One region of the Streptomyces sp. NPDC046821 genome, then DNA from elsewhere that is predicted to be linked to it. Evidence: riboswitches for the same ligand, from Rfam matches in the RefSeq annotation. Region 1 holds a riboswitch; each other region holds the start of a gene.
The links. Region 1 has a riboswitch for cyclic di-AMP ahead of ABZ893_RS07475 (LysM peptidoglycan-binding domain-containing protein). Riboswitches for the same ligand answer to the same signal wherever they lie in the genome.
Positions count from the first base shown of each region.

Region 1 (7,309 bases):
GGTAGCCGCCGTCGCGGGCGAGCGCGTCGCCGAACTCGTCGTCGCCCGTCGCAACGAACGGTGGAGCACGGCCCGCGGGGCGAGGTTCTACGGGCAGGGCCACTACCCGGCGATGGTCGCCCTCCACACCGCGTTGCTGGCCGGCTGCCTCTGCGAGGTGTGGCTGGCCGGCCGTCCCTTCCTGTCCGCGCTGGGCGGGCCGATGCTGGCGGTGTTCGCGACCGCCCAGGCGCTCAGATGGTGGTGCATCAGCACGCTCGGGCCCCGTTGGAACACCCAGGTGATCGTCGTACCCGGACTGCCGCTGGTGACAGCGGGCCCGTACCGCTGGATGCGGCATCCGAACTATGTAGCCGTCGCCGCGGAGGGCGTCGCCCTTCCGCTGATCCACACAGCCTGGGTCACGGCGACCCTGTTCACCCTGCTCAACGCCGCTCTGCTCACCGTCCGCATCCGCTGCGAGAACCAGGCCCTGACCGCCTCGGCCACGCCCACCGCCGCGTGATCGACGTATTGGTGGCGGGCGGCGGGCCGGCCGGTCTGGCCGCCGCCATCCACGCCGCGCTCGCCGGCCTGGAGGCAGTCGTCGTCGAACCCCGGACCGCACCCGTGGACAAGGCGTGCGGAGAGGGTGTCATGCCGAGCGGTGTCGACGCACTGCGACGGCTGGGTATCCAACCCGCCGGCCATGAGCTGCGCGGCATCCGCTACGTGGACGGCACGGCCCACGCGCAAGCGTGCTTCCGCGACGGCAGCGGGCTGGGAATCCGCCGCACGACACTCCACGCGTCGCTTCACCGGCGCGCTCACGACCTCGGCGTCAGGATGATGACGGGCAAGGTCGGAGACGTCCGTCAGAAAGCTGACTACGTCGCCGCCGCAGGCACGAAAGCCCGGTGGCTCATCGCCGCTGACGGCCTGCACTCCCCCGTGCGACGCGCATTGGGACTGGAGTTGCCCGGCATCGAAGACGGCCGCTACGGACTGCGCCGGCACTTCCGCGTCGAACCATGGACCGACTTCGTGGAGGTCCACTGGTCCAGGGAGGGCGAGGCCTACGTGACACCGGTCGCCGACGACCTGGTGGGCGTGGCGATCCTCAGCCGAAGGCGCCGCGGCTACGACGAGCACCTCGCCGGCTTCCCGGCCCTGACGTCGTTGCTCCACGGTTCGGCCGCCACCGCCGTACGGGGCGCCGGACCCATGCGGCAACGGACGCGACGCAGAGTCGCCGGCCGTGTCCTGCTCGTCGGCGACGCCGCGGGCTACCTGGACGCCCTCACCGGTGAAGGCATCACCCTCGGCCTGGCGACGGCCCGAGCAGCCGTCCGCTGCCTGACCGCCGGACGCGCACAGGACTACGAGCGCGCCTGGATCCGACTGACCCGCCGCCACCGCCTACTGACCGGCGCCCTCCTGACCGCAACCCGCCACCCCCACACCGCCCGCCTCATCGTCCCGACAGCATCCCGGATGCCCCCGGTATTCTCCGCGGCGATCCACGCCTTGGAGTGAGAGGGCGTGTCATGAATGAAGAGAGGGTGGAGGGGAAATGGAAGCGAAGTCTCGGGAGGCCATTCCGGGTCTGCTCGGTGATTTGGTACCGGAGTTGAAGGAGCGGGCGGAGGCGGAGGCGAACCTGGATCTTTACGACTTCCTCAAGGACGTCTTCACCGACGGGTTCCTCATTCCGCGACTCTGTTCTCCGCGGGCAGGCGGCGCGGACGGTGACGTACTCGAGAGGTGTTTTCGGTTCGTCGAGGTCTTGTTGGCGAGCCCTGACGCGTCGATTCGGGCCGCAGCGGCGTTCCAGGTGATCGAGCCGCTCTTCGATGACGAGCGACTGCTGACGGCCTCCTTCCCGGAGATGGGTGAGGCGGCGCTCGCCCTCGCCGTGGACACTCTCGACCCCGACCGGCTCTCCTCCGGCGCCAGGCAGGCCTTGCAGGCGTACTTGGGAGGGTCCACCGATCGGTAGCGTGACCGTCTGCGCATGGAATGTCCATGTGTTCGGCTGGTCCGTGCCAGGGCTTCCGGCGGAGAGTGATGAGGCTGCTATGAGTGAACCTACGAAGCCCGAGGTCAACGTTCCAGAGGGTGACGCTCCTACCGAGTTGACCATCCGGGATCTGGTCATCGGGGACGGGGCCGAGGTGAAGCCGGGGATGGTGGTCAGGGTCCACTATGTCGGGGTGACCTTCGAGTCCGGGAAGGAGTTCGACGCCTCCTGGGACCGGGGTGAGCCGTTCAAGTTCGCCCTGGGCAGCGGCAGGGTCATCAAGGGCTGGGACCGAGGGGTGAAGGGGATGAAGGTCGGCGGTCGGCGCGAGATCATCGTTCCCCCGCGTCTCGGCTACGGCAATCAGTCGCCCTCGCCGCTGATCCCGCCGGGCTCGACCCTGGTCTTCGTGGTGGACCTGGTGGACTTGTATTCCAGCACGACTGGGTGGAGCAACGCCTAGAGACTTCTGGTGGTGCCCGGCCCCGCGGGGCCGGGCACCACAGCGCAGGAGGGCAGCGGGGTCAGTCCGCCGAGGTCTCCCACCCATAGTCCGGCAGCTTGAAGAAGTCGTCGCCGTCGACCCGGTCGGCGCTGCCCGTGGCCAGGCCCGTCAGCAGGGACTCCACTCCGGTACGCACGGACTGGACGAACATGCCGCGCTGCTTCTGCCCCAAGTCGTCCTGCTGGCCGCGGACTTCGAAGAGGACCGTGCCGGTTCCGTTGAGGGCGAAGGCGGAGCGGCCCTGGCCGGCGTATTCGCGCGCGTCGGGATGGAGGTAGCGGCCGGTCGCGGCGAGCCTCGACTGCTCGCCGTACGCGTCGGCGATGCCGTTGGCCACGGTGAGCGCGTAGCGGCGGGACTTGTCCTGGTCCAGCTTCGGCCACTGCTTCTTGTACTTGGCCCCGTCGTTCACGCCGAGCGGCGGATAGTCCAGCGAGACCGTGATCAGCTTGCCGTCCTGCGGGCCGCCCGAGACGCGCTCGCAGGGACCCATGTGGTGCAGATCGATGAACGCGTCGACGGCTCCCTTCTCGTTGCGCATCTTCACGTACGTGTCGCGGATCGCGCGTGACTCGGGAGTGAGGAAGAAGCCGGCGCCGGTCTGCTCGCCGGGGAGGTCGGAGGCCTTCGGGACGTAGTTCAGATCCGGGTTGAAGTCCCGGTTGAGGTCATAGCCGGGCTGGTCGATGCCGTCGCCGCTGAGGCTGTGGTACCAGGCACGCGGCGCCCCGGCCAGCTGCGGGAACTGCGCGACGGTCTGGTCCCAGGAACGTACGTCGATACGACGGTTGAGCTCGCCGCCGTCCGGGTTCACCATCGGCATCGCGACCAGGGTGACTTTGCTGAGGAGTTCGGCGACCTGCGGATCTGAGCTCGAACCGAGCTGCTTGAGGATGCCGATGAGGGCCTCCGTGCCGGTGCGCTCGTTGCCGTGAATGGCGCTGGTGACCATCAGGACGCGGGGGCCGGTGCCCACGCGTGCGGTCCACAGTTCGCGGCCCTGGGTGGTGCGCCCGGCGACATCGACCCGCACCCGGCCCTTGCTGGTCTTCTCGATCTGCCGCAGTGTGGCGCCGAGTTCACCGTGGTCGGTCCAGCCGGACCAGGACGGATCGTCGGAGATCTTGCACTTGCCGGGTTCGCTCTCCGCGGCTGTGGCGGTGGCCGCGGCCGGCGAGGTGACCAGTACGGTCCCTAAGACGGCGGAGGCCGCGACGGTGGCGACGGCTGTGCACAGCGCTCGTGTACGGGTGTTCCGCGTGCGGGGGTGGGTGCGCATCAGGCGGGCTCCTCACGACGTTACGGGCGGGACGGGCGTGGGGGGGCGTTCCGGATGATGCTGACCCGAGGGTCAAGGAACGGTCAATGGGGCCTACGCGAATGCCCATGCCCGACCCGCACCCAGATCACGGTGAAGCCGGGCGCCGGCGGCAAGCCGGTCCGCGTCGCCGAGACCGTTGTCACGGTTTCTGAAACAGCGTCAATCATTGAGTTCGGCGCACGGGCGCAGGGTCCGCACACGCTCCCGCATTCCCGCGCAGCAATAAATCCCTTATTCGCACCCCAAGCCAGTGACGGCCAATCAGTAACTGACCGGAAACTATGCGTAGGCCCGACATCTGAGCTCACAGATTTCCTGAGCCGGCCGACCCACGGACAGGCAGTGCGACCGCGGGGTCCGCCACCCTCTCGGTCGATCAGCCGATCGACCGAGATGATTCATGGCTAGATGCCCGTTTTGTGACGCAAATCCACCCGCACCTTATGTCCATCTTGAGTGCAAACATTCCTCTTCGCGTAATTAGCGATACTCGCCACTTTACTGCCGCATTTACGCGTCGCTGGTGCGAAATATCCGGCTTAGATGCGCCGTTGAATGGCATTCCGATCTACGTCCCATTCAGTGAAACGGGTCACACGAATGACCGCCGGCAACTCGATCTTCCCCGGGCCCGCTTCCGTTGCAGGCAAAGAAAGTTGGGGTTTTCGATCAAAGAAGGCGGGGAGTTTTCGATCTCCCGGGACCGACCCCGCGTATTCCGCATCCGAATTCCTGCCTTGTTCCGTCCGCGCTTTCTCGCTTAACGTCTGCCTCACTCCGGATGGAACGCCGAATCCTGCCGCTGTCCGGAAACCCTCCACCCACTCAGAAACTTGCGGCAGGAGCGGGGGACCCAGGTAAGCCGCCGATCCGGATTCCGGAACGGCTCGGGGTGAAGTCGCACACGCAGTGCGACCGGACATCTCCCGTCCGAACCCGACAGCTCACCTCGCAGGCGACGGAGAGGAAATTTGTCATGCCCGCAAAGGGAACCCACCGCCGCCCCAACGCCAAGACGCTTGCCCGGACCATCGCCGCAGTGAGCGCGGGCGGAGCCGTTCTCGTTCTCCCGGTGCTCGGCGCGACCGTGGCCGACGCGGCGCCGGCCGCCCCGGCGGCAAAGACCGCCCCGGCTGCCAAGACCGCCGCCGCCCCCGAGTCCTACGTAGTCGTCCACGGCGACTCCCTCGCCAAGATCGCCCACGAGCACCACGTGGACGGCGGCTGGAAGAAGCTCTACGAGGACAACCGCAGCGTCATCGGCGACAAGCCGAACCTGATCCACCCGGGTCTCAAGCTCACGCTCGGCACGAAGAACGCGGCCGCGCCCACGGTCGCCAGGCCGACCGCCGACCGGGCCGACCGCTCCGCGCGCCCGGCGGCCGCGCCGGTCGTGGCCACGGCGCAGAAGACCTACACGAACGACCTTGACGGCTGGATCAAGGAGTCGCTCGACATCATGGCCAAGCACGGGATCCCCGGCTCCTACGAGGGCATCCACCGCAACATCATGCGCGAGTCCTCCGGCAACCCGCAGGCCATCAACAACTGGGACTCCAACGCCGTCGCGGGCACCCCCTCCAAGGGTCTCCTCCAGGTCATCGACCCCACGTTCGCCGCGTACCACGTGGCCGGCACGTCGATGGACAGCTACGACCCGGTCGCCAACATCACCGCCGCGTGCAACTACGCGGCCGCCACGTACGGCTCGATCGACAACGTGAACGGCCCGTACTGACAGACGGTTTCACCGCACAGCAGCAGTAGCAGTGGTGGGCGCCTGACTCTTCAGGCCGGCTCCAGCAGGCCCTGACGCGGACCTGCCCACCCCTACTAGTGTCAAGAAAAGGCGCCTGACCTGGCCAGTGGCCAAGTCAGGCGCCTTTTGCTCGCTCCGCCTATCCCACGCCCCTTCGCGCACCGTCGGCGACGGTCTTAGCGTGGAGGTGTGTACGAGGGTGTGGTCACGTTGTTCCTCGGCGGGGACGTGATGCTCGGCCGGGGGGTCGATCAGATTCTGCCGTGCCCGGGTGATCCGGCGCTGCGGGAGACGTACATCCGTGATGCCCGTGCCTACGTCGGGCTGGCGGAGGCGGCGAGCGGGACGATCCCCCGGCCCGTCGGCTTCCGCTGGCCGTGGGGCGAGGCGTTGTCGGTCCTGGACGACGTCGCGCCTGACGTGCGGCTGGTCAATCTTGAGACCTCCGTCACAGGCGACGGGGACTTCGCGCCCGGCAAGGAGGTCCACTACCGGATGAGTCCGGCCAACCTGCCGTGCCTGGCCGCGGTCCGGCCCGACGTCTGCTCGCTGGCGAACAACCACGTACTCGACTTCGGCCCGCGCGGCCTCCACGAAACGCTCGATGCCCTGGCGGGGGCGGGGCTGCGGACGGCTGGTGCGGGCCCGGACGACGTGCGGGCGCGACAGCCGGCGATCGTGCCCCTGGGAAGTGGCGGGCGGGTGCTGGTCTTCTCCTTCGGTATGCCGTCCAGCGGGATCCCGGAGAGCTGGGCCGCCACCGGGGAGCGGGCCGGTGTCGACGTCGTCCGGGAACCGTCGATGGCTGCCGCCTCCGCGTTCGCCGACCGTCTGCGGCATGTCCGCAGGCCGGGGGACATCGCGGTCGCCTCCGTCCACTGGGGTCCCAACTGGGGATACGCCGTCTCCCGCTCCGAGGTCAGCTACGCCCACGCTCTCGTCGACGCGGGCGTGGACCTCGTACACGGACATTCCTCGCACCATCCGCGTCCGCTGGAGGTGTACCGGGACAGGCTCGTCCTGTACGGCTGCGGCGACCTCGTCGACGACTACGAGGGCATCGGCGGCTACGAGCGGTACCGGGACGACCTGCGGTTGCTGTACCTGGTCTCCGTGGAGGCCGACACCGGACGGCTGGTCGACGTACGGATGGTGCCCCTGCGGGCGCGCAGGATGCGGCTGGAACATGCCTCGCCCGAGGACACCGAGTGGTTGCGTGCCGTCCTCGACCGGCGCAGCCGGGAGTTCGGCACCCGCGTCGACGGTGGGCCCGACGGCACGCTCACGCCGCGACCGCTGCGCGCCGGGCACCGCACGTGAGCTCCGCTATGCGCCGCCCGGTACCCCGTGAGGGGCCGTTCGGCCCACGCCTCGGGGAAGGGTGTGGACCATGATGTAGGGAGGAAGTAAGAGGTTTCCTCCCCTTCTTCCCCATGAGCATCGAACGCGGTTCGGAAGGACACGGGAGGTGTCTGACATGACCGAACGCACATTCCCGGGGATCGAGCAACACCCGGACATACTCGCGCTGCGTGCCAGCTCCGAGCGGGCGACCACGACTGGGACGGCGCAGATCATGGAGGGACTGGCCCTGCTGACCGGTCTGTACCTGGCGGCATCGCCGTGGATCGTGGGCTTTCACACGATCCTGACGACCCTGGCCATCACCAACCTGATCGCCGGCCTGGGGTACGCGTTCCTCATGGGCGGCGGCTTCGGCTCCGC
Region 1 is NZ_JBEYYB010000003.1:202,881-210,189, reverse strand. It holds gene ABZ893_RS07500 (isoprenylcysteine carboxyl methyltransferase family protein) at 1-505, shown strand, start outside; gene ABZ893_RS07495 (FAD-dependent monooxygenase) at 502-1,515, shown strand; gene ABZ893_RS07490 (hypothetical protein) at 1,553-1,978, shown strand; gene ABZ893_RS07485 (FKBP-type peptidyl-prolyl cis-trans isomerase) at 2,058-2,462, shown strand; gene ABZ893_RS07480 (M14 family metallopeptidase) at 2,524-3,783, opposite strand; cyclic di-AMP (ydaO/yuaA leader) riboswitch at 4,603-4,798, shown strand; gene ABZ893_RS07475 (LysM peptidoglycan-binding domain-containing protein) at 4,802-5,563, shown strand; gene ABZ893_RS07470 (CapA family protein) at 5,774-6,904, shown strand; gene ABZ893_RS07465 (SPW repeat protein) at 7,062-7,309, shown strand, end outside.

Region 2 (7,309 bases), on a different contig from region 1:
GGGTGGATCACGGGGTGCAGGGCGCGCTGGTCGTGCGTCGATGTCAGGAGCCAGTCCGTCAGTTCGGCGACCTTCTCGTAGGAGACACGGCAGTGGTGGATGGCCACCGAGTCGTACTCCTTGAGGCCGAGCGCGAGCGCGGCGACCGTCGTCACGGAGCCGGCGAGGCCCACGAGCGTACGGGCCGCGGTCAGCGGGACGGTCTGCGTCACGAGGTCCAGGGCCGCGACGACGTCCTCACGGATCGCCTCGATCTGCGCGGGCGTCGGCGGGTCGGTGACCTTGCCGTCCTCCCCCACCAGATGGCGCTCCGTCATACGCACACAGCCGACGTCCACGGACCGGGCGGCGCCCACCGCGTCGTCGCCCACGACGAACTCCGTCGAACCGCCGCCGATGTCCACGACCAGGTACGGCTTGTCCAGGTCGGCCCGGCCCATCAGCTCCTTCGTCGCGCCGGTGAACGAGAACTGGGCCTCGTCGTCACCGGTGATGACCTCGGGCTCGACACCCAGGATGTCCACGACGCCGCGCACGAAGTCGTCCCGGTTCTCGGCGTCGCGCGACGCGGACGTGGCCACGAAGCGGAGCTTCTCGGCGCCGTGCCGCTCGATGATCCCGGCGTACTCGCGGCAGGCCGCGAAGGTGCGCTCCAGGGCCTCGGGGGCGAGGCGGCCGGTGCGGTCGACGCCCTGGCCGAGCCGCACGATCGTCATGCGCCGGTCCAGGTCGACGAGTTCGCCCGTCGCCGGGTCCAGGTCGGCGACGAGCAGCCGGATCGAGTTCGTGCCGCAGTCGATCGCGGCGACGCGGGTCACTCGCTCTCCTCGGAGGCGGGCGAGACGCACGGGCCCTTCGCCCACCACTCGGGCAGCATCGCGATGGCCTCGTCGCCCAGCGGGTTCACGCCGGGGCCGGCGGCCAGCGAGTGGCCGACCAGGACGTGCAGGCACTTCACCCGGTCCGGCATACCGCCCGCGCTCGGGAAGCCCTCCAGGACCTCGATCGCGTCACGGCGCGCGATGTAGTCCTCGTGCGCGGCGCGGTACGCGGCGGCCAGCTCGGGGTCGCTCTGGAGACGCTCGGTCATCTCCTTCATGACGCCGTTCGCCTCGAGCGTGCCGATCGCGGAGGCCGCGCGCGGGCACGTGAGGTAGTACGTCGTCGGGAACGGGGTGCCGTCCTCGAGCCGCGGGGCCGTCTCGACCACGTCCGGGTTGCCGCAGGGGCAGCGGTGCGCGATGGCCCGCAGGCCGCGCGGCGGGCGCCCGAGCTGCTCCTTGAACGCGTGGATGTCGGCGTCCGTGGGGGCGGTCGGCTCGGTCTGGGGCGGGGGCGTGTCCATGCCGGGTGGCTTTCCTTCAGTGAACTTCGGTGGGTATGGGTGCTGCTGTGCTTCGGTGCGGGCGGGTCAGCTGCCGGGGTGGTCGGCCTTGTCGACGCCTTCCCAGACGTTCGAGTACCACGGCCGGTCCGACGCACCCTCGTCGGAGCGCATCCGTTGCGCCGCGGCCGGGTCGCGCATGATGTAGCCGGTCTCGCCCGGCATCACCAGGTGCAGCCGCTCGCGGATCCGCTGCTCGGCGTACGAGTCGTCCTGCCAGCGCGCCTTCTCGTCGCGCAGCCGGTTCACCCGGGCCTCGGCGGCCTGCTGCTGGCGCTTGAGGTCGTCGATCTCCCCGCGCTGGGAGACGTACTGCCTTATGGGATAGGCGAGCGCGACGATCAGCGTGCACAGGACGAGCGCGAGCAGGGCCGCGCGGCCGGTGAGGCGGGAGCGGCGGGCCTGGCGCCGGGTCTGGGAGCGGTAGACGCGCTCGGCGGTCTGCTCGCCGAGCGCACGCAGCCGGGTCGCGGTGGAGAACCGGTCACGGTCCCTGTCCCGGACTCTCCCGGCCATGCGCGCCTCCCCTGTTACGTGCGTACGTCCCCGCACACGGTACGGGACCGAGTGCGGGGACGTACGTAACTACCTCGTCAGCCGAGGTCAGCCCTTGAAGCGGGGGAACGCGCTGCGACCGGCGTAGACCGCCGCGTCGTCCAGGATCTCCTCGATGCGCAGGAGCTGGTTGTACTTGGCGACGCGCTCGGAGCGGGCCGGGGCGCCCGTCTTGATCTGGCCGCAGTTGGTGGCGACGGCGAGGTCGGCGATGGTGACGTCCTCGGTCTCACCGGAGCGGTGCGACATCATGCACTTGAAGCCGCTGCGCTGGGCCAGCTCGACGGCGTCCAGGGTCTCGGTCAGCGAACCGATCTGGTTGACCTTGACGAGCAGGGCGTTGGCCGAGTTCTCCTCGATGCCGCGGGCCAGGCGCTCCGGGTTGGTGACGAACAGGTCGTCGCCGACGAGCTGCACCTTGTCGCCGAGCTTCTCGGTGACGACGTTCCAGCCGGCCCAGTCGTCCTCGAACAGCGGGTCCTCGATGGAGACGAGCGGGTACGCCGCGACGAGCTCCTCGTAGTACTCCGTCATCTCGGCGGCGGAGCGCTCCTTGCCCTCGAAGAGGTACTTGCCGTCCTTGTAGAACTCGGAGGCGGCGACGTCGAGCGCGAGGGCGACCTGCTGGCCGGGGACGTAACCGGCCTCCTTGATCGCCTCGAGGATCAGGTCGAGGGCCTCACGGTTCGAGCCGAGGTTCGGGGCGAAGCCGCCCTCGTCACCGAGGCCCGTGGCCAGACCCTTGCTCTTCAGGACCTTCTTGAGGGTGTGGTAGACCTCGGTGCCCCAGCGCAGCGCCTCGGAGAAGGACTCCGCGCCGATCGGGGCGATCATGAACTCCTGGATGTCGACGTTGGAGTCGGCGTGCGACCCACCGTTCAGGATGTTCATCATCGGGACGGGCAGCAGGTGCGCGTTCGGACCGCCGAGGTAGCGGAACAGCGGCAGGTCGCTGGCCTCGGACGCGGCGTGCGCGACGGCGAGCGAGACGCCGAGGATGGCGTTGGCGCCGAGGGAGCCCTTGTTGTCGGTGGCGTCCAGGTCGAACATCGCCTGGTCGATCAGGCGCTGCTCGGTGGCGTCGTAGCCGACGAGCTCCGGGCCGATCTGCTCGATGACGGCGAGGACGGCCTTCTCGACACCCTTGCCCTGGTAACGGTTCGGGTCACCGTCGCGAAGCTCGATGGCCTCGAACGCACCGGTGGAGGCACCGGACGGGACAGCGGCACGACCGGTGCTGCCGTCGTCGAGGCCGACCTCGACCTCGACCGTGGGGTTGCCTCGGGAGTCCAGGATTTCCCGGGCTACGACGACGTCGATGGACGGCACGAGCATCTCCTTATGGGATGTGACGCAACTACGCCGGGCCGCTCGGTCCGGCAACACGAGCCTAACCGGCTCCGGGGCCGGCGCCGCCCTGTGGCCCGCCCCGTGGACAAAACCGAGAGCGAATTGTTTCCCAACGGAACAAAAAGCTCCGGCGGACGACGGGCGAAAGCGCGGTCCCCCACAGGCCTCCACAAAGCCAGAACCCCGCCCCGGGTGCGACGGGGGAGGCGCACCCGGGGCGGGGAGTTCTTGAGGGACAAAGACGCGGTACCGGCGGTCCGCCGGAGGCCGGTACCCGCGTCTCACCTCTTTATTACTGCAGAGGCTTCTTGGCAGAGGCCTCTTTTGTAGAGGCTTCTTACTTGAGGTGGAGCTGCTGGCCCGGGAAGATCAGGTCGGCGTTGTCGACGATGTCCTTGTTCAGCTTGAAGAGCTTGTCCCAGCCGCCCTTGACGTGGTGGGCCTGGGCGATCTTGCTGAGGGTGTCGCCGGACTTGACCTTGTACTCGCCGTCACCCTTCTTGACCGTCTTGCCGGTCGGGGTCTGGACGGTCTTCTTCGACTCCTGCTTCGGGGCGGCGGGCTTCACGCGCTCCTGGCTGCGGGTGGTCGGCTGCTGGGTGCGCTCCTGCTGCTGCGGCTGGGCCTGCGGCTTCGCGGGGGCCGGAGCGGAGTTGGACGTGGAGGCGCCGGACAGGCCCACACCACAGGTCGGCCAGGCACCCTTGCCCTGGCTGGCCAGGACCTTCTCTGCGACGGCTATCTGCTGCGACTTGGAGGCCAGGTCGGCGCGGGAGGCGTAGGCGGTGCCGCCGTACGCGGCCCAGGTGGACGCGGAGAACTGCACGCCGCCGTAGTAGCCGTTGCCCGTGTTGATCGACCAGTTGCCGCCGGACTCACACTGTGCGACCGCGTCCCACTCGGAGGTGGTGGCGGCGGAGGCGCCGGTGGCACCCATCAGCGGAACGGCGACGGCGGCACCGGCGACGCCGGCCAGCGTGGCGACGCGGACGGCCTTGGACGGACGACGGTGCTTGCCCTTGGAAAACAGCATGGAGAGATCCCCTCACCGACGCCTACGAGGTGAGCTGTCGGGTTCGGGCCGGATGAGTGCCCGGTCGCACGACTTGCGTGCGACTTCACCCCAAGCCGGTCCTCCGGCCGTCTCTCAACGGCCGGGACCGGCGCTTACCTTGGGTCCCCCGCTCCTGCCCACGGCGCTTACGCGACGACTGTTCCCGTTCGGACATTGGCAGGATTCGGCGTGACATCCGACGGGGCCCGCTGTGGCGAGCGGTCCTGACCGTAAGCAGTGAATCGCCCGGATTTCAAAGACGATCAGGGTCTTTGAGATCCATCTCTCATTGTCGCGAAAGCGGACATTAAGCCCGAACTGCCGCTACTTTTCGCCCGATTCGAGCCCAAGATCCAGACTCTGACCAGGAAGGATGAGGTTCGGGTCGGAGCCGACCGTCTTCTTGTTCTCCGCGTACAGCGCGGACCATCCACCGCGCACGTCATGGGCGTCCGCGATGTCCCACAGGTTGTCACCCGGGCGCACGGTGTATGTGCCTTCGTCCGTATTCGACCCCGCGCGGGCGCTTTCTCCGCCGCGCGAGGCGTGCCGGCCGGAGCTGTCGGCGGTGCGTGAGGGGGCTTTGGTCTCGTCGGCGGCCGCGTCGCCGCGGTGGCGGCCGGAGGCGGGCGAGGCGTCGGGGGTGGGCGTCGAGGGGGTCGCCGAGGCCGACGGGAGCGACGGGGTCGACGAGACCCACGGAGCCTCCGGGGTCGAAGTCGCCCCGTCCTGGCCGGACTTGTCACCCTGGGAGCCATCCGAGGCGTTACTGGCTTTATCGCCGGACTTGTCGGAATTCTTCCCATGAGAGCCACCGGAGCCGCTCTTCGCGTCCGAGGTCGCCGCGCCGGACGGAGTGGCACTGTCGCCACCCTTCGCCGCGTCACCGCTCCCGGAATCGCCGACGGACACCGACGGGGTCGGCAGCGCCACCCCGGGGTCGACGTTCGGCGGCGCCTCGTCCGTCGTGAGCCCCGACGTCACCGAGCACACCGGCCACGCACGCGGGCCCTGGTCGTCGAGAACCTTCTCGGCGACGGCGATCTGCTGCGAACGGCTGGCCTGGTCGGCGCGCGGGGCGAAGTCGAGACCGCCGTACTTCTCCCACATCTCCTGCGAGAACTGGAGCCCGCCGTAGTACCCGTTGCCCGGGTCGGCGCTCCAGGAGCCGCCGCTCTCGCACTCGGCGAGCTTGTCCCAGGTCGCCGAGGACGCGGCGCTCGCGTTGGTGGCCGCGAGCAGTGGAATCGCGAGGGCCGATCCGGTCACTCCCGCCGCGACGACGATCGCGGGAGCCTGGCGGGGGCGACGGTGACGACCGTTCCCGGAGAGCATGGAGACGCCTTTCGGGTGACTATCGCGACGGATGGTGCCGCGGTGACTCGTGAACGTAGCCGCACTCGAACGCTTGTCACAAGCGGATGCAGCAGAGATCACGTAAAAGTCACAGTCCTGACGCACCGTCAGCTATGGGGCTCCGCCCGGGTCTTACGGGCGCGGCGCGAACTCGACCGGCAGCGTGCGCAACCCACGCATGATGAGCCCGCCACGCCACCGCAAATCGGCAGGATCTCCCGCAAGTCGCAGGTCCGGAAGGCGCGTCAGAAGCGTTGCCAGGGCGGCCTGTCCTTCGAGCCGCGCGAGGGGCGCGCCGAGGCAGTAGTGGATACCGTGCCCGTAACCGAGGTGCTGATTGTCACGCCGGGAGAGGTCGAGCGTGTCGGGGTCGTCGAACCGTGCCGGGTCGCGGTCGGCCGCGGCGAGTACGACGAGGACGGGGTCGCCTGCGGCGATGTCCTGGCCGCCGATCGTGAGCGGCTGCGTCGCGAACCGCCACGTGGCCAGCTCCACCGGGCCGTCGTAGCGCAGCAGTTCCTCGATGCCGGTCTCCAGGAGGGCGGTCTCGCCGGCGGCCAGCGAGTTCTGGAGACGTGCGCGCTGCTCGGGGTGGGTGAGCAGCGCGTACGTGCCGTTGCCGATCAGATTGACGGTCGTCTCGAACCCTGCGAACAAAAGGATGAAGGCCATCGCGGCGGCCTCGTTCTCCGTCAGGTGTTCGCCGTGGTCGGAGGCGCGGATGAGGCCGGAGATGAGGTCGTCGCCGGGGTCGTTGCGCTTGCGGTGGATGAGTTCGGCGAGGTAGCCGCGCATCTTCTTGACGGAGCGCGCGACGCCGCCGCGCGGGCCTCCCCTGTGCCGGATCATCATGCCCGCCCAGTCGCGGAAGTCGTCCTGGTCCTCGCGTGGGACGCCGAGCAGGTCGCAGATCGCGTAGATGGGGAGCGGGAAGGCGAACTCGTGGATGAGGTCGGCCTCCCCCTTCGCCGCGAACTGGTCGATGAGGTGGTCGGTCAACTCCTGGACGCGCGGTGCGAATTCGGCCACCCGGCGCGGGGTGAAGGCCTTCGAGACGAGGCGGCGCAGGCGGGTGTGGTCCGGCGGGTCGATGTTGAGCAGATGCGTCATCAGCTCGGCCTTGCGCTCCCCCGGGATGCCCGTCTTGCCCTTGGCGTGGGCGGGCTCGTCGTGGTGCGCCGGGTTCTTCGACAGCCGCTGGTCGGCCAGCGCCTGCTTCGCGTCCGCGTACCGCGTGACCAGCCAGGCCTCGACCCCGCTGGGCAGCGTGGTGCGGTGGACCGGTGAGTGCTCGCGCAGCCAGGCGTACGCGGGGTACGGATCGGTGGCGAACTCCCAGGTGAAGAGTTCGGGGGCGCTGCGCTGCGGGGGGTTTTCGGTCACGGGTCGACGGTATAGGGGACGGGCGCCCACTCCGACGCCCGCTCCCCACGGCACCTCGTTTACCGGTCGAGCCCCTCCGCCCCCCGGATCGCGTCCCTGTACGCCCGGGCCGCCGCGCGCAGTGCTGCCTCCGGGTCCACCCCGTCCGCCTCGGCACGCAGCGCCAGCGTCAGGAGTTCGTAGCCGACGCCCTCGCCCGACGGGATCCGGACGTCGAGGCCGGCCGT
Region 2 is NZ_JBEYYB010000007.1:423,827-431,135, reverse strand. It holds gene ABZ893_RS17005 (Ppx/GppA phosphatase family protein) at 1-818, opposite strand, end outside; gene ABZ893_RS17000 (DUF501 domain-containing protein) at 815-1,345, opposite strand; gene ABZ893_RS16995 (septum formation initiator family protein) at 1,412-1,900, opposite strand; gene eno (phosphopyruvate hydratase) at 1,988-3,268, opposite strand; gene ABZ893_RS16985 (transglycosylase family protein) at 3,627-4,322, opposite strand; cyclic di-AMP (ydaO/yuaA leader) riboswitch at 4,327-4,543, opposite strand; gene ABZ893_RS16980 (transglycosylase family protein) at 4,668-5,678, opposite strand; gene ABZ893_RS16975 (cytochrome P450) at 5,832-7,082, opposite strand; gene ABZ893_RS16970 (nucleoside triphosphate pyrophosphohydrolase) at 7,142-7,309, opposite strand, start outside.
Region 2: linked by a shared signal. The riboswitch ahead of ABZ893_RS16985 (transglycosylase family protein) and the one ahead of ABZ893_RS07475 (LysM peptidoglycan-binding domain-containing protein) in region 1 are both predicted to bind cyclic di-AMP.

Region 3 (7,309 bases), on a different contig from region 1:
GCGGCGGCCTGACGGGTGCCGAGGCGGTCGGTCAGCGCGGCGTCGTCGAGGTAGTGCGCGGGGTCGGACGACAGGACGAGCTGGATGGTCGGGTCGAGGGCGCCGGTGCGGTACTGCGCGGCGGCGGCCGAACCGAGCGCCTCGCGGCGGGCGTTGAGCCGGTCCATGCGGCGGGCCGACTCGTCGCGCAGGGCGTCGAGCTGCCGCTCGGCCTTGGCAGCCTTCTCTTTGGCGCCGTTGTACTTCTCGGTGGCCTTCTCGGCTTCCTGGTAGAGCCGGTCGACCTTCGCCTTCACCTGGCCGGGGGTGAGCCGGGGCTCCGCGTGCGCCGCGCCGTCGAAGGCGGTGGCGGTCGCCGCGGAGGCGAGCGCGAGGGTCGCCGCGGTGCGGGCCGTAGGGCCGGTGAGCGAGCGCGGTCGGGGCTTACGGTGCGCTGCCGCCACGGGGGCACGTCCTTCCGGTACGTACTGCTTACGCGTCCGGCGGCGGCCCGGCACAGGGGGAGCGGGCCGCCGCCGGACCTTCTCGGCGGTAGGCGGCCGGCTACCGCCCCGGACGGAGCGGCGGTGGGGAGCCGGTCACCTGAGGAAGGACGCTAAACCTGACCGTCACGGGTTGGTGACGGATTGTCCACAACTGGCCCTTCTGTTCCGGGTGCGACCGCACCTGACCGATGGCCGACCGGAGTGGACCGTCACGGACCGGTACAGGTCGGTGACGGCCGGCGCTGCGCCGATGCCGGAGGCGGGTCCGGAGGAACATGGCCCGCCGCCGGACGGGAGTGAGGCTCCGGTTAGGCTCCGCCACATGGACGTACTCATCCACATCTTCGTCGGCCTGCACATCATCGGCATCGCCTCGCTGCTGGGCGGGTTCCTCACCCAGATGAAGGCGATGGGCAAGGGCACGGCCCGCTTCGTCCCCGCGATGCTGCACGGCGCGCTCACCATGCTGGTGACCGGCGCGATCCTGGTCGGCCTCAACCAGGCGAACGGCAGCACCGTCGACAACATCAAGATCGGCGTGAAGCTCGCCCTGCTGATCGTGATCCTCGGCCTCGTCTACGTGAAGCGCGACGAGGAGCAGATCGACAAGGGCCTGTTCGGCCTGGTCGGCGGCCTGACCATGACGAACATCTTCATCGCGGTGCTCTGGACCTGAGCGCTCCCACGAGGGTCGCGAGCCAAGCGGCCACCGCGACCCACAGCAGCACCTGCCCCGGGCCCCTGAGCCAGGGCGCGTCGGCGGCGGTCCCCACGGAGAGGATCGCCGCCGCCGTCATTCCCATCGGGAAGACGGTCGACCAGCGCCGGATGTCGTAGTCCCACCGGGGCCACCACACCTCGGCCACCGCCAGCACCACGTACCAGACGACGTCGAGGACGAGCACCAGGACGGCCGCGCTGCGCAGGGTGTCGGTGTCGTCGTCGTTCCACAGGCCCGTCGAGACGAGCTTCGCGCCCGCGAGCGCGGCGATGGCGAGCGCGCCGGCCGCGATCCACTGGTCACCCGCGCCGGTCGCGACCTGACGCAGGTCGAAGCGGAGCAGCGCGAAGACGTACAGGACGAGCCCGCCCCAGAAGAGCACCATCCCGGTGTACGCGAGCCAGTGCGCGCCGGTCGCGCTCGTGAGTGTCGCGGCCAGGACGACGAGGCCCTCCGTCGCAACGCAGCCGAGGAAGACGTTTCCCGGCATCCGCCGTTTCCAGTGCCGCACCACGTTGATCATCAGCACCGGCCAGACGAGCGCGGCGAGCGCGAGCAGCGCCTCGGCCGTGGTCTGCCAGCCGAACAGGGAGAACCGGGTGCCGAGGACCGTCGTGGCCGCGACCGCCGTGAGCGCGGGCGGGGTGTCGGCCTCGGACTCCCAGCGGGCGGGGTCGTTGACGAGGCGGTTCGCGAAGTTCGCCGCGAGGACGAGCCAGAGGGCGGCGGCGAGCACCAGGAAGATGCCGGACAGCACCGAGTGGCCGGTCAGGTGCAGGCCGACGGAGATGATGCCGGTGGCCATGACGGCGGCGCCGGCCGCCGGCGGGAGCTGGGACCACGTGGGTCCGGGACGTGGGGTTGCGTTCGGGCCGCGCACCGCCCGAACGTAACCCCACAAAGACGGTCAGGCCGGGCGCACCACGCTGTGGATCGGCATGTAGTAGATCGACTCGACGCGGACGCTCGCGCCCGGCTTCGGTGCGTGGATCATCTTGCCGCCGCCGATGTAGATGCCGACGTGGCTGATGTCGTTGTAGAAGAACACCAGGTCACCGGGCTGGGCGTCGGTCGTGCTGACCGTCTTGCCGACGTTGACCTGGTCCCAGGTGGTGCGCGGCAGCGAGATCCCGGCCGACCGCCACGCGGCCTGCGTGAGGCCCGAGCAGTCGTACGAGCCGGGGCCCGTGGCGCCCCACACGTACGGCTTGCCGATCTGGGCCTCGGCGAAGCTGATCACCTTCGCGGCCTTGGTCGCGTAGCCGGACCCGGTGCTTCCGGTGCTGCTGCCTCCGGAGCCGGTGCTCGTGCCCGAACCCGTGCTCGATCCGGAACCGGAACCGGAACCGGAACCGGAACCGGAGCCCGCGGCAGCCTTCTGCTTGGCCTCTTCCGCCGCCTTGCGCTTGGCCTCGGCCGCCGCCTGCTGGCGGGCGAGAGCCTCCTGCTTCTTGCGGGCCTCCTCCTGCTTCTGTTTCTCGATCGCCGCGAGCCGCGCCTTCTCCTCGGCGGTCAGCTTCGAGAGGAGGTCGCGCGCGTCACCGAGCTTCTGCTGGACTTCCTTCTTGGAGCTCCGGAGCGTGGCCTGCGAACTGGTCAGCGTCTCCAGGCTCTTGGTCGCCTCCGTGCGCTTCTTCGTGGTGGCGACCTGCTCCGCCTGGTAGTCGTCGACGGCCTTCTTCTGACGGCTGGTGAGCCTGCCCATCAGATGGTCCTGGTCGAAGTAGTCCTGCGGGTTGTCGGCGAGGAGCAGCGTCGCCGTGTCGGACACGGCGCCCGTGCGGTACTGGGCCGCGGCGAAGGTGCCGAGCTCCTGGCGGGCCTTGTTGAGCTTGTCGGTCCGCTTGGCGACGTCGTCGAGCAGGTGACCGACGCGCTGCTGCTGCGTGGCCGTGCGCTCCTTGGCGGCGTTGTACTTCTCCGTGGCCACGCCCGCCTGGTGGTAGAGCGTGTCGACCTTCTTCTGGACCTCTTCCAGGCTCGGCTTCGGCGGAGCGGAGGGCGCCGCGTTCGCCGTCTGCGAGAGCAGCGCTATCGAGGTGAGGGCGGCCGTCGTGATGCCGAGGACGGGGGCCGTACGGGGACTGGCTGTCCGCGGTTTGCGGTGCGACGCCAAGGGGTGGGACTCCTTCCCGTGACCGCTTACCGGGTTAGCTGACGGGTTCGGGCGAAGATTCGGAAGGCTGCCCTACGGCCGTGCCCTGACGGGTCGTCGGCCGATTCACCCCAAAAGTCCTGGGTCCCCGGTTCCATGCCTCTCGGCGTACTGAACTCAGCGGGGGCGACCCGCTCGCGGCGCGGTTGCCGGCGGGGGGACGGGCGGCCCGCGGAGCACCGTAGCCAACTCGTGTGGCTGCTGTGAAGGTTGATGTTCGATATGCCCGATACATTTTCGTGACCTTCGGAAATCTTCTTGGTGACCGGAGGTAACGGTCACGCAGGGTGATTCCCGCACTTCGTGGCGTGCCCGTCCCGGGAAGGCGGGGCCAAATTTCCGGGGCGGCCGTGGGTGTCAGTGGGGCGGCCTAGACTCGGAGAGCGATGAGCAGCCTCTTTGACGACAGCTTCCTGGCGGACCTCACGGCTTCGAAAGCCCACGAGGAGCATCCCCCGCCGCCGCCCGAGGACGACATGGCTCCGGAGCACGTTCCGGACGACCTGTTCGACGGGAAGTTCGACGCGCCTCCGGCCAGAGACGAGTACTACCGCGGCGGCGCCCCCCGCCCGGCGCTCGACCCGGCCGCGCTCCTCGACGGGCTGAACGAGAACCAGAGGGCGGCCGTCGTCCACGGCGGCTCCCCGCTGCTCATCGTGGCTGGCGCCGGCTCGGGCAAGACCCGCGTGCTCACGCACCGCATCGCCCACCTCCTCGCCGAGCGCGGTGTGCACCCCGGCCAGATCCTCGCGATCACGTTCACGAACAAGGCCGCGGGCGAGATGAAGGAGCGCGTCGAGGCCCTGGTCGGCCCGCGGGCGAACGCGATGTGGGTGTCCACGTTCCACAGCGCCTGCGTCCGCATCCTGCGCCGCGAGTCCAAGCGGCTGGGCTTCACGTCGTCGTTCTCGATCTACGACGCCGCCGACAGCAAGCGCCTGATGGCCCTCGTCTGCCGCGACCTGGACCTCGACCCGAAGAAGTTCCCGCCGAAGTCCTTCAGCGCCAAGATCTCAAATCTGAAGAACGAGCTGATCGACGAGGAGGACTTCGCCGCCCAGGCGGCGGACGGCTTCGAGAAGACGCTTGCCCAGGCCTACGCGATGTACCAGTCCCGCCTCCGCGAGGCGAACGCGCTGGACTTCGACGACCTGATCATGACGACGGTCAACCTGCTGCGTGCGTTCCCGGACGTCGCCGAGCACTACCACCGCCGCTTCCGCCACGTCCTGGTCGACGAGTACCAGGACACGAACCACGCGCAGTACTCCCTGGTGCGTGAGCTCGTCGGCACCGCCGCCGCCCACGACGAGGAGGTGGAGGCGGGTCTCGACGTGCCGCCGCGCGCGGACGACCTCGGCCCGGCCGAGCTGTGCGTCGTGGGTGACGCCGACCAGTCGATCTACGCCTTCCGCGGCGCCACCATCCGGAACATCCTCCAGTTCGAGGAGGACTACCCGGACGCGACGACGATCCTCCTGGAGCAGAACTACCGCTCGACGCAGACGATCCTCTCCGCGGCCAACGCGGTCATCGAGCGGAACGAGTCCCGCCGCCCCAAGAACCTGTGGACGAACGCGGGCGCAGGCGCGCAGATCACCGGCTATGTCGCCGACACCGAGCACGACGAGGCGCAGTTCGTCGCCGACGAGATCGACCGGCTCACGGACGCGGGCGACGCCAAGGCGGGCGACGTCGCCGTCTTCTACCGGACGAACGCGCAGTCCCGTGTCTTCGAAGAGATCTTCATCCGCGTCGGCCTGCCCTACAAGGTCGTCGGCGGAGTGCGCTTCTACGAGCGCAAGGAGGTCAGGGACGTCCTGGCCTACCTGCGGGTGCTCTCCAACCCGGAGGACTCCGTCCCGCTGCGCCGCATTCTCAACGTGCCGAAGCGCGGCATCGGTGACCGCGCCGAGGCCATGATCGACGCGCTCTCCCAGCGCGAGAAGATCTCTTTCCCGCAGGCGCTGCGCCGCGTCGACGAGGCGTACGGCATGGCGGCCCGCTCGACGAACGCGGTGAAGCGGTTCAACACGCTGATGGAGGACCTGCGCACCATCGTCGAGTCCGGCGCGGGCCCGGCCACGGTCCTGGAGGCCGTGCTCGAACGCACCGGGTATCTCGCCGAGCTCCAGTCGTCGACTGACCCGCAGGACGAGACGCGCATCGAGAACCTTCAGGAACTCGCGGCCGTGGCACTGGAGTTCGAGCAGGAGAGCGCGGCGGCGGAGGCCCCGACCGAGGCTCCGGCCGAGGGGGAGGGCGGCGCGGCGAGCCCCGGCACGCTCTCCGAGTTCCTGGAGCGGGTCGCACTCGTCGCCGACTCCGACCAGATCCCCGACGAGGAGGACGACGGCAGTGGCGTCATCACGCTGATGACCCTGCACACGGCCAAGGGCCTGGAGTTCCCCGTCGTCTTCCTGACCGGCATGGAGGACGGCGTCTTCCCGCACATGCGTTCCCTCGGCCAGGTCAAGGAGCTGGAGGAGGAGCGCCGTCTCGCCTACGTCGGCATCACGCGCGCGCGTGAGCGGCTGTATCTGACGCGCTCCACGCTGCGCAGCGCCTGGGGCCAGCCCTCGTACAACCCGCCGTCGCGCTTCCTCGAGGAGATTCCGGACGCGCATCTGGAATGGAAGCGGACGGGTGCGGTGGCGCCCGCGAAGTCGGCGGGGCCGACGAGTGGGATCGCGGCTTCGCTGTCGTCGTCGCGCTCGCGCACGACGCCCGCGTTCGCCACGCGCCGGGCGACCGAGAAGCCGGTGGTCGCGCTGTCCGTGGGAGACCGCGTCACGCACGACCAGTTCGGCCTCGGCACGGTAGTCGGCGTCAAGGGCACGGGGTCGAACGCGGAGGCGACGGTCGACTTCGGCGACCCGAAGCCGAAGCGGCTGCTGCTGCGGTATGCGCCGGTGGAGAAGCTTTAGCGCTGCGCTTTGCTTGCGGGGGGCTCGGCTCTCGGGGTCGAGCCCGCGGGGCGGCGGTTCTTGGGGGCGAGCCCATGGCCCGCGAGACCGCCGGTCGGCTTACGTCGGGTCGAGGCCGTGGCTGCGGAGCCAGGGGAGCGGGTCGACGGCCGAGCCGCCGCCGGGGCGCACCTCGAAGTGCAGGTGCGGGCCGGTGGAGTTGCCGGAGTTCCCGGAGTGCGCGATGACGTCCCCGGCCTTGACCGGCCCGCTCGACACGGTGCGGCTGGAGAGGTGGCAGTACCAGGTCTCCGTGCCGTCCTTCGCCGTCAGGATCGTCATGTTCCCGTACGCGCTGTTCCACTGGCTGCGGATGGTGCCGTCGGTCGCGGCCATCACCGGAGTGCCGTAGGAGACGGGGAAGTCGATGCCGGTGTGGATGGACATCCAGTTGATGCCGGCCTGTCCGAAGTACGCGCTCAGCCCGTGCTGCGAGACCGGCAGGGCGAACTTGGGCCGCAGCCGTTCCTTGCGGGCCGCTTCCTCCGCCGCCTGCTTGCGCTCGGCCTCCTGCTTGGCCCTGAGGTCGATACGTTCCTGCGTGCGGCTCGCCCGGTCGGCGAAGTCACCCGCGTCGGCGGAGAGTTTCGCGAGCTGGGTGTCGAGCTTGTTGTTCGCGACGGACGGCTTCACTGCGGTGGCGTCGGGCGCCGACGCGGCCGTCGTCTCCTTTTTGTCGTCGCCGCCGACCCCGCCGATGGCTGCTGCGGCCGCTCCCGCGACGCCGATCGCACACACCGAGGGCACCGCGACGGTGAGCAGCGCGGAACGCTTGGCGGGGGTGCGGCGGCGGGAACTGGAACTCGAAGCGGAACGGGAGCCCGAAGCGGAACGGGAATTGGAGCGGGAGCGCGAGCGGGAACGCGGTGCGGACGCGGGGCGCTCGTCGGCGTCGCCATCACCGGAGTCAGCTTCGCTGTCAGTCTCGGCTTCGGCACCGGTGCTGTAGCCGTAAGGGTCTGTGGTGTGGCCGACGGCCGGG
Region 3 is NZ_JBEYYB010000012.1:25,793-33,101, reverse strand. It holds gene ABZ893_RS24490 (NlpC/P60 family protein) at 1-443, opposite strand, end outside; gene ABZ893_RS24485 (hypothetical protein) at 808-1,161, shown strand; gene ABZ893_RS24480 (tellurite resistance/C4-dicarboxylate transporter family protein) at 1,139-2,086, opposite strand; gene ABZ893_RS24475 (NlpC/P60 family protein) at 2,114-3,322, opposite strand; cyclic di-AMP (ydaO/yuaA leader) riboswitch at 3,331-3,494, opposite strand; gene pcrA (DNA helicase PcrA) at 3,748-6,288, shown strand; gene ABZ893_RS24465 (M23 family metallopeptidase) at 6,388-7,309, opposite strand, start outside.
Region 3: linked by a shared signal. The riboswitch ahead of ABZ893_RS24475 (NlpC/P60 family protein) and the one ahead of ABZ893_RS07475 (LysM peptidoglycan-binding domain-containing protein) in region 1 are both predicted to bind cyclic di-AMP.

Region 4 (7,309 bases), on a different contig from region 1:
GTCGACCACGAACTCGTCGAGGCGGCGACCCACGTCGCTCGCACGCGCTGCCGCGGGGACAACCACACCGTGGCCGCCGCGGCCCGCGCCAGTGACGGCCGGATCGTCACCGCGGTGAACGCCTACCACTTCACCGGCGGCCCCTGCGCCGAGCTGGTCGTCATCGGCACGGCGGCGGCGCAGGGCGCGTACGAGCTGGAGACGATGGTGGCCGTGGGCGACCGCGACCGGGGTGTCATCCCGCCGTGCGGCCGGTGCCGTCAGGCACTGCTCGACTACTTCCCCGCCCTGAAGGTCATCGTCGGCGCGGGCGACCGCCTGCGAGCGGTCCCCGTCACCGACCTGCTCCCCGAGAGCTACGTCTGGCACGACCACCAGCTCGACACCGAACCCACCACCGGCTGACACGTGAAGAGGGCCTCCCCCACCCGGGGAAGGCCCTCTTCACGAATCAAGCGTCTACGTCTATACGTCCACACGCCGTCGCGTCTTCGCGCCCATCGCGTAGAAGACGATCCCGATGCCCACGAAGAGCAGCAGCGGCACCACCTGGCTGAGCGTGTACTCCAGGCGCTGGCCGGCGAACGACGCCGGGAGCGAGTCGGCCGCGTTGCCCGCCGTGCCGAACCAGCCGACGCCGAAGCCCGGCCAGATCAGGACGACCACGGTGAAGGCCACGAGGCCGGTGGCGAGCGCGCTCACGATCCACGTACCGACCCGACCGCCGGGGACGGCGTACGGCCGGGGCTGGTCGGGGTACTTGCGGCGCAGGACCGCGAGGCTCGGGAAGGTGATGACGTACGAGATGAACGTGGTGCAGATGGTCAGGCCGAGGCCGGCGGCGAAGTACTTCTCGCCGTTGCCGTCGGTGAGGTTGAGGGCGACCACGAAGAGGATGGAGCCGAGGACCGCGGAGAGCAGGTTCACGCGGACCGGGGTGCCGTGCTTCTCCGAGATCTTGCCGAGCCAGGCCGGGCCGGCGCCGTCCGCACAAGCGACGGCCTGCGCGCGGTGGGCGCCCATGGCCCAGGTGACGCCCGAGGTGAGGAGGCCGATGATGAGGCCGGCCGCGGCGACACCGCCGAAGACGGAGCCCATGCCGGTGAGAGTGACCGTTCCGTCGGCGGCGACCGATCCGCCGTAGACCGTGAACACGGCCTTGCACGCGTCGATGAAGCCGCCGAGGCTGCCGATCTCCTTGCTGGGCAGCACGAACAGGATGCCGAGGATCGGTCCGCCGTAGAGGACGACGGAGGCGAGGCCGGAGCGCAGGATGGAGAGCGGGATGTCGCGCCGCGGGTTCTTCATCTCCTCGGCCGCGGAGCTCGGCAGCTCGAAGCCCACGTAGTTGAAGATCAGGACCGGGACGAGCGCCACGAAGCCCGCGTACGTCGGGACGAACTCACCCGAGGGCAGGGCGTGCACGCCGTGCTGGACGGCGAACACCACGACGGAGACGAGGAAGAAGCCGAGCAGCACGATACGGGCGACGGCACCGGCGATGGGCACCCACTTGCCGATCCGCACGGACTGCACGACGGCGAGCGCGCCGCCCCAGATGAAGACGAGACCGGCCGCGTACTTCCACAGGCCGGGCAGCGGGGTGAAGAACTCCTCCCACGTGGTGAGGGCGATGATGCAGAGGCTGCCGCCCACCCAGACGGGGTTGGAGATCCAGTACAGGAGCTGGTTGACACCGGCGACGAGCCGTCCGAACGCCAGCCGCGTCCACACGTAGGGGCCGCCCTGCACGGGGAAGGCCGAGCCGAGTTCGGCCACGAGCAGGCCGTACGGGAGGAAGAACACCAGGGCGAGGATGGCCATCCAGGTGAGGCCCTGGGGGCCTTGTGCGGCCACGGAGCCGATGGTGTCGAGCCCGACGAGGGTGCAGATCAGGAAGAACAGCACGTCCAGCCTGCGGAGGTCCTTCTTGAGCCTGGATCGCTGTTCACCCCAGCCTTCTGACAGGTCGGGTTCGCCCGAGGCGGGCTGCTCGGTCGGCGGAATCGGCGGCGCTTGGGTCACGGGGAAACTCCTGCTGCACGGCGGGGCACGGGGCTCGACGCTGCTTTACGGGACCGGTCTGCCCGGACGGTGCTCGCACCGGCCTTCGAGCGGTCTCCCGATCAGCTATTGACTGAACAGCCAGTCAGTAAGCGAGACTGTGACGGCCCTCACCGGACACTGTCAAGAGTCGTGCACGAGCCGGTCTCACGAGGTTCACCACCCGGCCCCGAACGGCGGACCCCGTGTGTAGGGTTACCGCGTGGCAAGAGTCCGGTTGAGCGTGGCCGAGCGGCGTGAAGAGCTGCTGGGGGCCGCCATCGAACAGATCGAGGCGCGGGGCGTGGCTGCCGTGCGCATCGCCGACGTGGCCGCGGCGCTCGGGGTGAGCAACGCGCTTGTGCTGTACCACTTCTCGACCAAGGAGAAGCTCGTCGCCGCCGCCTTCGCACACGCCGCCGAGGGCGACCTGGCGCATCTGCGCAAGCTCCTCGGCAAGCGGACGACGGCGGTGCGCCGACTGCGTTCGGCGGTGCGCTGGTACGCGCCCACCGGGCAGGCCAAGGGCTGGCGGCTGTGGATCGAGGGCTGGGCGGCGGCGCTGCGCGAACCCGCGCTGCGGGAGGTCACCCGCGATCTCGACAAGCAGTGGAAGGCCGCGCTGACCGAGGTCGTCGCCGAGGGTGTGGCCGCGGGCGAGTTCCAGTGCCCGGATCCGGCGGGCGCGGCGCTGCGCCTGACGGCCCTCCTGGACGGGCTCGCGGTGCAGATGACGGCGTACACGGGGACGGTGTCCCGAACGCGGATGCAGCAGTGGGTGGACGAGGCGCTGGCCCGCGAGCTGGGCCTCGCACGCGAAGACCTGACGGCGACGACGGCGGGCTGACGCGCCTGCCTCGGGATGCCGGGCTGACGCGCCCGCCCCGGGATACAGACGTGGGGAGCCGTCCCGAGGGCCGGCTCCCCTGAAGATCAACTCCCGTCAGAGCGGCAGCAGATCGGGCCGCTTCGCCTCGACGTGGTCCCCGGACGACTCGCCCCGCAGCCGTCGCCCGATCCACGGGACCAGGAACTCACGGGCCCAGTGGATGTCGTCGCGCCGGACCTCCAGCGTGCCGCGCGGCGCCTGCGGCGGCCAGGGCTGGTCCGGGTCGGCGGGCACGTCGACGCCGAGCACCTGGCCCGCCCGCAGCGCGACCCGCGTGTGCCCCTCGGGCGAGAGGTGCAGCCGGTCGTCGTCCCAGGCCCGGCGGTCCTGGACCGTCTTCAGCGACCACAGGTCGAGCACCGGGCAACCATGGCGGTCGGCGATCGCGCGCACATGTCCGTTGTACGTCGCGATCTTGCCGCGCAGATGCTTGAGGACCGGGACGTCACGGGTGTCGAAGCCCGTGGTGACCATGACGGTGCCGACGGCGGAGGTCAGTTTGGCCACGGCCTTCTCGAAGCGTTCCGCGACGTCGTCGGGGTCGGTGCCGGGCCGGATGATGTCGTTGCCGCCGGCGGAGAAGCTCACCAGCTCGGGGGCGAGCTCCATGGCGCGCGGGAGCTGGTCCTCCACGATCTGGTCGAGGAGCTTGCCGCGCACGGCGAGGTTCGCGTACCGGAAGGAGTGCTCGGGGGTCCGGTCGTCCAGGAGGACGGCGAGGCGGTCGGCCCAGCCCACGAAGCTGCCGTCGGGGCCGGGGTCCCCGACGCCTTCGGTGAAGCTGTCCCCCACCGCCGCGTAGGACCGAATCGTGCCGCCGCTGAGTGATCTCGATTCGTTTGCCACAACCACACATCTTTCACCCGGGGATGTGACCTACGCGACCGTAAGGAGGGGTTGACGAGTGGTGACATAGACCACCCGGTCAGTTTCGGCATTCCAGGAATACGGCCCCCGGAGTACGCCCGGAGGGGCGGGCCCGCGCCGGGCCCGCCCCTTCGGTGTCACGCTGCCCGGGTCAGACGGAGACCCCGTGGGCGTTGAGGTACGCGACCGGGTCGACGTCCGAGCCGTAGTACGGGGTGGTGCGGATCTCGAAGTGCAGGTGCGGTCCCGTGACGTTGCCAGTGGCACCCGAGAGGCCGAGCTGCTGGCCCTCGGTCACACTCTGGCCGGTCGAGACGGACAGCGCCGACATGTGGGCGTACTGCGAGTACTTGCCGTCGGGGTGCAGGACGACGACCTCGTTGCCGTACGCGCCGTCGTAGCCGGCGGAGACCACGGTGCCGGCGGCTATGGCCTTGATGGACGTGCCCGTCGGGACGAGGAAGTCCACGCCGGTGTGGTAGCCGCTGGACCACATGGGGCCGGGGGTCTTGTAGGCCGTGCCGATCTTGGCGCCCTGGACGGGCAGCTGGTAGCCGGCGCTGGCGGAGGCCTGGATGGCCAGCGCGGGCGCCGCGGCCGGGGTCGCGGCGTGGGCGCCGGCGGCACCCAGCAGGGGCAGCGCGATCGCGGCGCCACCGGCGACGACCAGGGCGGCGGTGCGGGTGAGGTTCAGGGACTTCGGACGGCGGTGCTTACCCTTCGCGGGCATGGCGGATTCCTCTCCGTCGCCTGCGAGGTGAGCTGTCGGGTTCGGGCTGGAGATGCCCGGCCGGGCCCTGTTCGGGCACGGCTTCACCCCGAGCCGTCGCCGGTGTCCCGGAAACGGCGTTCTACCTGGGTCCCCCGCTCCTGCCGGCACGGATCTGGATGCGGATTCCGGTCGGCGGCAGGATTAGGCGTTCCGTCCGGATTGCGGTGAACGTAAGCGAGCGGGGAGCGCCACGACAAGGCCCGAACGCCCTTGCGCGGCCCGGGTCTTGATCCTTTGCTGATCCACTCCGGAGCACGCCGTCACACTCCGTGGACTCCCGATCTTTGCAACTGTTATTCCTAAGGGGAGTTCAAGGGAGTTCACTCGGCGCGCCCGTCACGCCCGGTCACGGCTATGAGGCTGCTCACATATGACACGCCATGTCACGTCATTTCAGGTCTATTTATGACTAACGAGTCATTCAATGACTTACTGGTTTATTTAGGTCATTCAGGGCGCAATGGCGGCCCCCTTCTGACCCGTCGCGTCGCACATGGTTGCCCCTGGAATCCATGTCGTATCGTCGAGAACGCCCGCAGGCGAACAGCGCCGCGGCCGACCGGGAGGAGCCCCCGTGACGCAGCAGGTCCCGTCCACCGAGCCCGAGTTGGCCGGAGTGCGCAACTTCCGCGATGTGGGCGGCCTCCCCACCGTGGACGGCCGTCGGGTCAAGCAGGGCGTGCTGTTCCGGAGCGGTCACCTCGCGCACGCGACGCCGGAGGACGCCGAGTTCCTCGCCTCGCTCGGGCTGCACACGATCTTCGACTTCCGCAACGCCGCCGACCAGCGCCTCGAAGGCCCCGACGTCACGCTGCCCGGCGTGCGGAACGTGAATCTGCCGCTGACCGACCCGGCGGACGGCGCCGAGTTCTGGAAGATGGTCCGCGACGGCCACATCGACGAGCTGCGCGCGGCCCTGTCCGAGGGCCAGGCGGCGGACCGCATGATCACGTCGTACCGGGCGATCATCAAGGAGCGGACCGCCGAGCACAGCCAGGTGCTGCACGCCATGGCCGAGGACAGCGTGCCCGCGCTCATGCACTGCGCGGCGGGCAAGGACCGCGCGGGTCTCTCGATAGCGGTCACGCTGCTGGCCGTGGGCGTGGAGCGCGACGCGATCGAGGCGGACTACCTGGAGTCGAACGCCGCGCACCGCCGCTACAAGGTGCACCGCTCCAGCGCCGACGAGGACGCGATGTCCCCCGAGGTCATGGAGCTGCTGAGCCCTCTGTTCGACGCGCGCGCCGGCTATCTGGCGGCCGCCTTCGAGACGATCGAGGAGACGTGGGGCTCGGTCGACCGCTACCTGGAGGAAGGCCTCGAGCTGACCCCGGCCGAGCGTGATCGCCTGCGCGAGCACCTCCTCGACTGACCAGGACCAGGACCGGGATCGGGACCGGAACCGGCTCTTGGCCTCACGGCGTCACCCGCGCGAGGCCCCCAGCGTGAACAGCAGGTAGATGAAGGCCGCGACGATGTGCCCGGCGAAGACGTAGACGAGCAGCCGCACCCAGATGCCGCGCGGGAGCCTGTCCTCCACGTCGCGCCGGCGGACGGGGTTCACGGGCCCGGTCACATCACCGGTCACGCCGGTGGTCACGTCGCCGGTCACGTCGTTGGTCTCCGCGTTCATCGCGGGCCTCCCAGGGTCGGTTCGCCGCCGCCGGCCGCCGGTCCGAGACACAGCGCGGCGGACGGGCTCTGCAGCAGGGTGTGGACGAAGAGCAGTTCGGCGCCGCCGCGGTCGGCGGCGGCGATCCGGTGCGGGGTGAGCGAGTCGAAGTGCGCGCTGTCCCCCGCCTCGAGCCCGTACGCGGTGTCCCCGAGGCGCAGCCGCAGCCGCCCTTCGAGGACGTACAGCCACTCCTCGCCGGGGTGGACCCGCACGATGTCGCCCTGGGCGCCGTACGGCACATGGACGCGCAGGGCCTGCATCCCGCGCCCGGGGGAACCGGCCTGGCGATAGATCCAGCCGCCCGCCTCGTTGGGTTCCATGTCACCGGCGCGCACGACGGAGTTCTGGTCCGCCGGAGTCTCCCCCAGGACCTCCGAGACCGTCGTACCGTAGGTGCGGGCGAGGGCGAGCAGCATCGGGAGCGAGGGCTGGCGGCGCCCCGTCTCCAGGCGGGAGAGATGGGCCGGCGAGAGTCCGGCGGCGCGGGCGGCGGCCTCCAGGGTGAGGGCGGCGCGGCGGCGCAGTTCGCGCAGCTGTGGCGCGACGACAGGCAGCTCCGTGGGCTCGGGGCCGGGCTCCGAGGAGTCCGGAGCCGGCTCCGGCAGGGCAGGGCTCATACCGTCGATTGAGCCAGAGCCGTGCCTCTAGGGCAAATTTCTTGCCCCAGAGGCAAAAGCACCTCGCGCAAACCTCACGCAAAGGCTTCAGCGGTTGGCGACCGCCTGCTTCACGAGCGTCTTGCCGAAGTCCCACATCAGTCCGCCGCCCGAGTGCGCGTCGTCCATGACGGCGGTGAACGCGTCGACGAAGCGGTCCACCTCGCGCTCCCCGATGATCAGCGGCGGGATCAGCTTGATGACCTCCAGGTGGTCACCGGAGACCTGGGTGAGGATCCGGTGCTTCTGGAGCAGCGGTACGACGACCATCTGCGCGAAGAGTCCCTTGCGCGCGGCCTGGAGCATCGTCCAGCGGCTGCGCAGTTTCAGGGATCTGGGCCGCCCGAACTCGATGCCGATCATCAGGCCCCGGCCGCGTACGTCGCTCAGCAGCTCGTAGCGGTCGA
Region 4 is NZ_JBEYYB010000001.1:649,813-657,121, forward strand. It holds gene ABZ893_RS03030 (cytidine deaminase) at 1-405, shown strand, start outside; gene ABZ893_RS03035 (APC family permease) at 466-2,025, opposite strand; gene ABZ893_RS03040 (TetR/AcrR family transcriptional regulator) at 2,267-2,890, shown strand; gene ABZ893_RS03045 (SGNH/GDSL hydrolase family protein) at 2,987-3,778, opposite strand; gene ABZ893_RS03050 (M23 family metallopeptidase) at 3,951-4,529, opposite strand; cyclic di-AMP (ydaO/yuaA leader) riboswitch at 4,534-4,729, opposite strand; gene ABZ893_RS03055 (tyrosine-protein phosphatase) at 5,146-5,943, shown strand; gene ABZ893_RS03060 (DUF6126 family protein) at 5,995-6,204, opposite strand; gene ABZ893_RS03065 (XRE family transcriptional regulator) at 6,201-6,863, opposite strand; gene ABZ893_RS03070 (aspartate aminotransferase family protein) at 6,951-7,309, opposite strand, start outside.
Region 4: linked by a shared signal. The riboswitch ahead of ABZ893_RS03050 (M23 family metallopeptidase) and the one ahead of ABZ893_RS07475 (LysM peptidoglycan-binding domain-containing protein) in region 1 are both predicted to bind cyclic di-AMP.